Regions from separate parts of the Halomonas sp. HNIBRBA4712 genome, predicted to be linked through region 2. Evidence: predicted binding sites of a transcription regulator. Region 2 holds the regulator's gene; the other holds the start of a gene.
What was found. The regulator FliA, encoded in region 2, starts transcription of late flagellar genes. The targets are predictions, from matches to a motif close to CTAAAGTTNNNNNNNNNNCNGCCGATA.
Positions count from the first base shown of each region.

Region 1: a site for FliA is predicted at 1,993-2,019, ahead of fliD (flagellar filament capping protein FliD). Genes of this name have one in related genera too.

Region 1 covers NZ_JBIFXR010000001.1:395,578-399,929, reverse strand. The annotation lists gene fliD (flagellar filament capping protein FliD) at 1-408, opposite strand, end outside; gene fliD (flagellar filament capping protein FliD) at 563-1,918, opposite strand; gene ACGK9R_RS01895 (hypothetical protein) at 2,260-2,571, shown strand; gene ACGK9R_RS01890 (serine hydrolase domain-containing protein) at 2,893-3,897, shown strand; gene ACGK9R_RS01885 (exopolysaccharide biosynthesis protein) at 3,906-4,352, opposite strand, start outside.
Region 2 covers NZ_JBIFXR010000001.1:47,521-51,872, reverse strand. The annotation lists gene ACGK9R_RS00275 (flagellar motor protein MotB) at 1-629, opposite strand, end outside; gene ACGK9R_RS00270 (motility protein A) at 634-1,449, opposite strand; gene ACGK9R_RS00265 (RNA polymerase sigma factor FliA) at 1,491-2,189, opposite strand; gene ACGK9R_RS00260 (flagellar protein FlhE) at 2,209-2,625, opposite strand; gene ACGK9R_RS00255 (hypothetical protein) at 2,661-3,137, opposite strand; gene flhF (flagellar biosynthesis protein FlhF) at 3,134-4,352, opposite strand, start outside.

The sequences.
Region 1 (4,352 bases), 350 kb from region 2:
ATTGGTATAGGTGGCGCCGAAATCCAACTTGAGCCTAGTGTCTGTCGTTGTGAGCACCTGATCAAGTGCGACACTTTGCGAGGCGGCGCTTCCGGCGCGGGCCAGCTGAGACACGCTAATTTCAAAGCGCCCGGGGTTGGCCTTCTCGCCCGCCGTGGCCAAAACGCCACTGCCGGTTACCGTGCTCTTTTGCTGTTTGAAGGTCGAGGCATCGTTTAGCGCCTTGACCGAGGTGTTGACCCGGTCCATCGCCGATTCGAGACGCCCATAGGCGGAAATTTTTGTCTTTTGGGCACTTTGCTGCTGTAAAACGGGAGTAAGCTTCTGACGCTCAGCGGCTTTGAGCTGATCCACCAGACCGTTCAAGTCCAACCCGGAACCTACACCAAGCGCGGAGATTGATGCCATGGGTTAAATCCTCGAGTAATAAGTAGCAAAGAGAGTAAGTTGATTACCTTGTTTATCGGCTGAGTGATAACGAACTTTAGCCGCTCCAGGAAAATCCCGGGAAAAAATGCCCGGCGCTGTATGGCCGAGCATCAAGAGCCTTCAAGAGTGCGACCTAGCCCTGGTTGGTTTGGGATAGCATTCCCAGCTGCTGTTCGAGATAGGCACCGGTCTGGTTCATTTGTGCCACCATGCTATCCATTGCCTGAAACTGGGTGCGGTAACGCGCCACGGTCTGATCGATGCGCTCTTCGGTGCGAGCATAGCGCTGCTCGAGCGATTCGACGCGGCTTTCAGAGTTGGCTTTCGCCGTATCGAGACGCCCGCCATCTCCAACCAGGCGCTCAAGAGAGGTATTGATCTGTCCTGCCATGCCGCCTCCTTCGCTGCTACCGGCAAAAAAATCAGCCAGCGCATCCGGCTGGGTAGCAATGACGCTATCCAGCTTGTCATCATCGACCTTGAGGGTGCCATCGGTTTGCAGTGAAATGCCGACATCGGAAAGCACGCTGAAGCCATCACCCATTGTACCGCTAGTGATCGCTTGCCGAAGCTCCCGCTCGACTGCTCGCGTGGTCGAATCGGCGTTCAAGCCACCTGCTTGACCCGTTTCCACGTCAAAGCGGGTGAGAGTGTTCAAGGTACTCTTGAGCTGATTGAAGCTCTCCACGAAGGTGTTCACGTTCTCGCGCAGCGCTTCGTCATCCTGTTCGACCTTGATAGTGTTCGAAGTGCCCGCCTCCGTCAGCGTCAACGTCATGCCTTGAATGGCGCCCTCGACCTGATTGGAAGCGCTGACGATATCGATACCGTTGACGTTGAACGCCGCGTCCTGGCCTTTTTGCACGACCTGAACGTCCGAGGTGATCGCGTCACCCGACAAAATAGTGGAAAAATTGGTGCTTTCGATGCTGGCGTCGACGCCGGTCTCGCTCGACATGACCGAAAGCCGATAGCCTTGCCCATCATTGATGATGGAGGCAGTGACCTGCCCATTTCCTTGATCATTGATGGCGTCTCGAATGCCCTCAAGCGAGCTGCCATCGGCGATCGTAATATCGGGCATGCTTCCCTCAGAGAGTGCGAAGCTTAGCGTTTGCTCACCGCTGACAACGCTTTCATCGGCGCTATCCAAACGCTCTGTCACGAGGCTACCGGCAGTTGCCAGTTGACTGACCTGTACGTCGTACCTGCCCGCCTGTGCTTTGTTTGACGTGACGGCACTAACACCGTCGCCCTCAACATTGGTGGTCAGGCTTTCAAACGACGCCGTATCGTTCAGCGCCTGGGTGGCATCCTGAAACGTGGAAACAGCGCTCTTCAGCGTTCCATAGGCTGAAACGGTGGCATTGGCAGACTGCACCTGCTCTGCAATGGGTTGAAGCTTGGCACGTTCGGCGGTTTGAAGCTGATCCAATAATCCGTTCAGATCAAGTCCCGAGCCAATGCCCAGAGAAGAAATGGAAGCCATCGATTGCTGCCCCTTTGAATAAACTCGCTTGGTCTTTTAGGCGAGCCGAAATTTATCTGTGATAGTGCATTAGCTATCGGCCAACCAAACGACTTCTTTAATCGTGGCGCCACTTTTAACTCAATTAAGGGTTAACTTCTGTAATCTTTGGAATATTTAAATTAATGGATGGCTCCTGCACACCCGCTCTTTGTGTCATTGGGAGCCATACCGCTCTCGGTCATATGCCTCGAATCATGCCTCGATCAAGCGTTGACCGCCCCACGTCTTAGACCTTGGTCTAAAACCTTCTCTTGCTTTACACTTGCAAAACATTGTTCGTTAATCGTTGGAGCCCCTTCATGCCTTGCGACGGTGATACCGCCCCCGCTTTCGTTCACCCTTCCCGGCTGCGTCAGTGCCTGTTCACGCTGGCGGAGCTTCTGCATGACAATGGCCACGTACTGGAAACGGTGACGCTGCCGGGATGCGGGCTGACGAGGGGCGAAATGGCCGAGCTCGAGGCGCGGGGTTCAGGCTGGGCGGCGTGTCGTGAAACGCTCGAGGCGGGGGCGGCGGGTACTACCACCGAAGAGGGCCGCTTCGTGCTGACCCGGCTGGGTCGAGAGATGGTGTTCGATTTGTTTGGTCAGGGCGCGGCGGATTGCGCCTGAACCTGCGAATAAACGTCAAGCCCTGAACGTAAAAACGCCCGCGTATGCGGGCGTTTGTGTTTGGCACAACACTTTAATCAGCGAAGGCCAAGCATCGAAAGAATGAACAGAACGACTACCACCAGGCCCACGATATAGATGATGTTACGCATAACGGCGCTCCTTGCTTTTTGCGTTTAGGAAAATCAAGGGGTTGCTTTCCCCTCAAAGGCAACACCCTCAGATTAGCAGGCTTTTAAGTTCTTTGCCTAATTTGCGTGCGCGGATGTGCCGCACACTCTACGCTTTTCGAGAGACCGCCCGCGTGAACAAGGAGAGCCGATGCGCACGACCGCCATACAGCTGGGAGTGGTAATGTTGTTGAGCCTGCCGCTGGGCGCACTTGCCCAGGGGCCTTCCCCCCAGGCGTTTGCTACGCTCGACGAGCAGGCCGGCGCCCTTTCGCGCCTGCATACGGTAGTGGTGGCGGTCGAGGGCGAGGTCGTGCACGAATTTCACCAGGGCGGGCCGGGTACGCGCACGCCGGCCAACGTGAAGTCGCTCTCCAAGACCGTACTGGCGGCGATTACCGGCGCGGCCATTGAAGCCGGGGTGATCGACTCGACTCAAATGCGGCTGGTGGAGCTTCTGGGTAGCCGCGTGCCCGGTGGGGTCGACCCGCGCGTCAACGATATTACCGTCGAGAACCTGCTTTCCATGCAGGCGGGGCTCGAGCGCACCTCCGGCGAGAACTACAGCGGCTGGGTGGCGAGTTCCAACTGGGTCGAGAACGCGCTGAGGCGCCCTTTCGTCGACGAGCCCGGCGGGCGGATGCTCTACTCCACCGGCTCGAGCCATCTGGTCTCGGCCGGGCTGACCTACTATAGCGATGAATCCACCTACGCGCTTGCCCAGCGCCTGCTGGCCGAACCGCTCGAGATTACCATTCCGCGCTGGCTGCAGGACCCGCAGGGTGTCTACTTCGGCGGCAATGACATGCAGCTTTCACCGCGCTCACTGGTCGAAATCGGCGAGCTTTACCGCCTCGATGGCGTGGTCGGCGGCGAGCGTATTCTGCCGGAAGGCTTTGTGGCGGACTCCTGGACCCCGCGCGGGCGCTCGCCCTGGACCGGCGACGGCTACGGGCTTGGCTGGTTCGTCACCACACTCGCTAATACGCCGGTGTACTACGGGCGCGGCTACGGCGGCCAGGCGCTTTTCGTGATCCCGGCGCGTGACATGACGGTGGTGATCACCTCGGACCCGACCCCGCCGTCGCCGGGCGGGCAGTTTCAGCAGCAGCTGAACCGGCTGGTGGCGAATCTGCTGAGCCACGCCGAAGGATAAAGCGCGGCTTACACCAGATAGATAAGTACCGCAGCGAAGGTGGCCGCGGTAATCATGAAGCCGAGCGCCAGCACCAGGCCATCCTTCGCCACCAGGCCTAACCCGAATAGCGTGAACGCGAGGCCCGCGCCGTTGGCGGTGAAAGGGACGAACTCCATGGGTGGTACCGCCAGTGCGATCAGCACGCAGGCAAGCGCGGTGGCGCGCTGCCCCAGGTAGCCGTTCATCCAGGTCAGGCGTACGCCCATGAGCCCATCGACCCAGCGGCCGGGCTTGCGCATCCATTTGAGCGCCTTATCAAACCCCTTTCGCGACACCGAGCGATTCAAAAGCCAGCCCGGCAGCCAAAAGGCCTTGCGCCCCAGCAGCAGTTGGCTCGACGTCAGCAGCACCAGCGCCGCCATGAGCGTCGGCACACCGGGAATGTCGCCCACCACCGGCGCCAGCACGATCAG
Region 2 (4,352 bases):
TTGCGCAGTACGAATTCGACGCGCCGGTTGGCGGCGCGCCCCGAGGCGGTGTCGTTGCCTTCGAGTGGGCGCGTATCGGCGTAGCCCACGGCGCGCAGCCGCGCTCGCGCTACGCCGTCCTCCTCGAGATGACGCACCACCGCGATCGCCCGCCCGGTCGAAAGCTCCCAGTTGGAAGCAAACGCCGCGGTGGCAATGGGCACGTTATCGGTATGCCCCTCCACCGACACCTCGCCGTCGAAGGTGTCGATCACCTCGCCCAACCGCTCGAGCACGTCTTCGCCCTGGGCGGTCAGCTCGGCGTCGCCGCTGGCGAACAGCAGGCTGTCGTTAACGCGCAGCGTCACGCCTTCGCGGCCCTGGCTCACACTCACGCCCTGAATATCGAGCGCCGCCATCGCAGGCGACAGCCCGCTCTGGCGGGGTAACAGCCCTGAAGAGAGCGGCTCAAGCCCGCCGCCGGTTTGTGCAGCCTCGCCGTCGCCGCCTACCGGGGTCAGCGCCAGCAGTAGCACGAACAGCGTGATCAAGAGCGTCAGCACGTCAAGGTAGCTGGTCAGCCACCCTTCATCGCCCTCGCCTGCCGTGAACGGTGACTCCAGCGCGTGGCGGGCGTCGCGGTTGAGCATGGCGCTACCCTTTCGCCGTTACGCCGCCGCCCGGGCGCGGCTTCACGTGGGGGTCGTTGATCTCGTCGTGGTAGTTGGCGATAAACGAATTGAGCGTCTCTTCGATGAACGACGGCAGGCGGCGCTTGGTGATCAGCGAGATACCTTCGAGCACCATATTCATGGTGATCAGGCGCTCCTCGGTGCGCCGCTCGAGCTTCACCGCGATCGGCTTGAACACCAGGTTGGCAAGCAAAATGCCGTAGAAGGTGGTCAGCAGCGCTACCGCCATGCGCGGGCCGATCACCTCGAGATTGCCCGCGTCCATTATCTCGAGCATGTTGACCAGCCCCACCAGGGTGCCGATCATGCCAAACGCCGGGGCATAGGTCGCCATGGTGCGAAAGATCTGCGCCTCGGCGTGCTCGCGCGCCTTGAGTCGGGCGATGCGCCAGCGCAGCATGTCGAAGATTTCATCTTCCTTGGTATTGGCGATGACCAGCTGGATACCGGTGCGTAGAAACGGGTTGCGGGTGTGCTCGAGCTCGCGCTCGACCGCGCGCACGTCGCCCTTGAACCAGAGCCTGGCCATCGATACCAGCTCCTCGATGTCGTCGCGCACGAAGGTGTTCTCGCGGCGAAACACCAGCCCCACCAGGCGCACCACCCGCACTACCTCCTTGAGCGGGTAGCTGATGAAGGTCGCCGCCAGCGTACCGGTCACCACGATGGCAAGGCCGGGCAGGTTGATGAAGCTTTCCGGGGTCTCGGCGGTGAAAAACAGCACGCTCACCAGCAGGAGAATGCTGGCGCCTATTCCGATCAGGGTAGAGGGGTTCATCGACGGCTCCTCGCCGGTTGAAGTGGACGGTAAACGGCGGCTCAGTCCGCCTCGTAGAGGCGCGCGCGCAGCCGGCCGATGGCCTGGCTGTGCAGCTGCGACACCCGCGACTCGGTGACGCCCAGCACGGCGCCGACCTCCTTGAGGTTGAGCTCTTCCTGGTAGTAGAGCGCCATCAAGAGCTTCTCGCGCTCCGGCAGCGCCTCGATCGCCGCGATCAGCACGTCGCGCTGCTGGCCATCCAGAAGCTCCTCGAAGGGCGCGTTCTGCGCCTCCTGAATCGGCTCGCCCCCCTCTTCCAGAAGCTCCTCGAAAGGCAGCAGGTGGCCGCTGTTGGTGTCGGCGAGCAGCTGCTGGTACTCGGTCAGCGGCATCTCCAGGTGGCGGGCGATTTCGCTCTCTTCCGGGGCGCGCCCAAGGCTCTGCTCGAGATGGCGAATGCCTTCGTCCATGGCGCGGGCCGAGCGGCGCACGCTTCTCGGCAGCCAGTCGCGGGTGCGCAGCTCGTCGACCATCGCGCCGCGAATGCGCTGGCTGGCAAAGGTGGCAAAGCTTGCGCCCTGGCCGGCGTCGAAGCGCCCCAGCGCCTCCAGAAGACCGACCATGCCCGCCTGGATCAGATCATCGAGCTCGATGCTGGCGGGCAGGCGAACCTGCAACGCCAGCGCCTGACGACGCACCAGCGGCATGTGCTGGGAGATCATCTCGCTGTGTTGAATTCTGCCCTGTGCTGTATACATCGGCGTGCCCTGTGGCTAGTCACTGGTAGTTCACGATGACGTGAAGCCCCTTCACCTGTACCGGGCGCTGGTGGGGTGCCAGCGCGAAGCGAAACGCAAGCGGCGCCCCGGCGGAGAGCCCGGCAAGCCCGGTGACACTTCCGCGCTGGCCGTCGAGGGCCACACAGCGCTCCGGGTGGCAAAGCCAGGCGCGAATAGCAGCGCCCGGCGGCGCCTCGAAGCGCCAGTTCACCCGCTCGATGCGCCCGCGCTGGACCTCGGCCAGCGCCGGTGGCGAAAGCGCCTGGCTTTCGCTCGCCCGGTCGCTCATCGCCACCATCAGCCCGCTCGCCTGGGTGCTCCAGCTGCCGCTTCCGGCCAGCGCCGCAAGCGGCAGCGAGGCGGCGATTAACGCCACGAGCAAGCCGGCAAGCAGTCTGGCAACGATGTTTTTCATCCCGCACCTCGCTAAATCGACCTGGCCATTATGACTTACCTGGCGAGGATCAAAAGCTCGATATTCAGGTAGTTCGCAGCGGTTTTCTGCAGATTCTCCAGCAGCCCCCGGCGCGGCAGCCCCGGTTCGTGCAGCGCCAAAAGCCGATGCGGGCCGCCGTTATCGTGCAAAAGCCGAAGCGTTCGGTACATGGGCGCGAAGGCGTCGGCGTCGCTTTGCACCCAGAGCGCCCAGCGGGCGTAGCGGGCGGTCAGCGCGTCGAGCGGCGCGGTAGCGTCCACCGCCACGATGTCCCAACTCTCCGGCGTGGCCGCCCAGCGCCGGCCGAGCGCCGCCCACTCACAAAGCCGCGCCTTGACCGGCTCGGGGCTGGTGGACGCCAGTCCCACCACCGCCAGCGGCCGGCGCGGGGCGGGCGCTTCGGCCTTCTGAACCTCGGCGTTTTTTTCCGCGGCGCCGGCGCGCAGGCTCGCCCACTGACGCAGGCCCGCGGCCTGGTCATTGTCACTCACGCCAGGGCCTCGCGGCTGACGCTGCCGAGCTGGCGGATGGCGTCACGAGTCATCAGGGTGTGCAAAAGCGCCTCCAGCAGCGCCGCGTCGCGGCGCTTGCGCGAGGTACGCGCCAGGCGCAGCAGCTGCTGTCTGAGCGCCTGCGCCTGCTCATCCTCGGCGTTGTCCAGGTGAGTCGCGACTGCCGCCGCGCCGCTGGCCATTAGAAGGCGCAGCGGCACGCTCACCTCGCCGCCGTCGGCCTCCTTCAGCGTCTGCCAGGCGCGTTTGGTCAGCGCGGTCGCGCCTTCACTTTGCAGCTGGGTCACCAGCAGCGAAAACGTTTCGGTGCCGAGCCGGGCCGGGGTCAGCCAGTAGCGCCGCGCCACGCGCTGGGCGGTTTCCGGGTCGCGAAGCTCCCCCACCCAGGCGATCAAGCGGCGCCCTTCGCGATCATCGACCTCGGCGTGGGCGCTGTAGAGTTCAAGCGTTTGGCCGCGAAAGCGCACGGCCTCGCGGTGGGCAAGGGCGCTATCGGCGAACAGCGCCGTCAGCGCGTGGCGCTCACCCTGCCACTCTACCCGCTGACTGCCGCTGACGCGGCTGATCCAGGTCAAACGTTCGGCTTCCAGCGCGTCCAGCGTGTCAGCCTCGGCCAGGGTCGGCAGCAGATGCACCGCGGCCTGGTGCTGGGCCTCGATGCGCGCTTGCCAGCCGGCGTTCTGGCGGTGTTGCAACAGCGTCAGCGCGCAGAGCCGGCCGTCGGCGTCGAGCGCCATATCCGGCATCGCCCAGGCCACGCCGCGCTCGGCCCGCCGCGGCGACCACGCCACGCCCAGCGCGTTCTGCTCCCGGGCGCGATCTGCCAGCGCCTCCAGGCGCCGGTCGTGCAGCACACCGGGCAGCGCGGCGATGTCCCAGGCCGCCTCGAGCAGCGCAAAGCCGGCCACGCGCTTTCGCAGCCCGGCCAGCAGCAGGCTCAGCCGCCGCCCCTGGCCCAGCACGTCTCTTGACCAGCGCGGCGACAGCGTATCGACAGCCCAGGCCTGGGGCGCGGTAGCGGTGGGCATCGCGGCGGCCAGCGCCTGATCGACCAGCGTCGCCGGGTCGGCCAGCGCCATGTCCTCCGGCACCCGCTGGCCGTGGGAGCAGAACAGCACGCGCAGGCCATGGCGCATGACGATATCCAGAAGCGGCGCGAGCCGGCCGGCCTCGTCCTGCTTGGTGATGATGCAC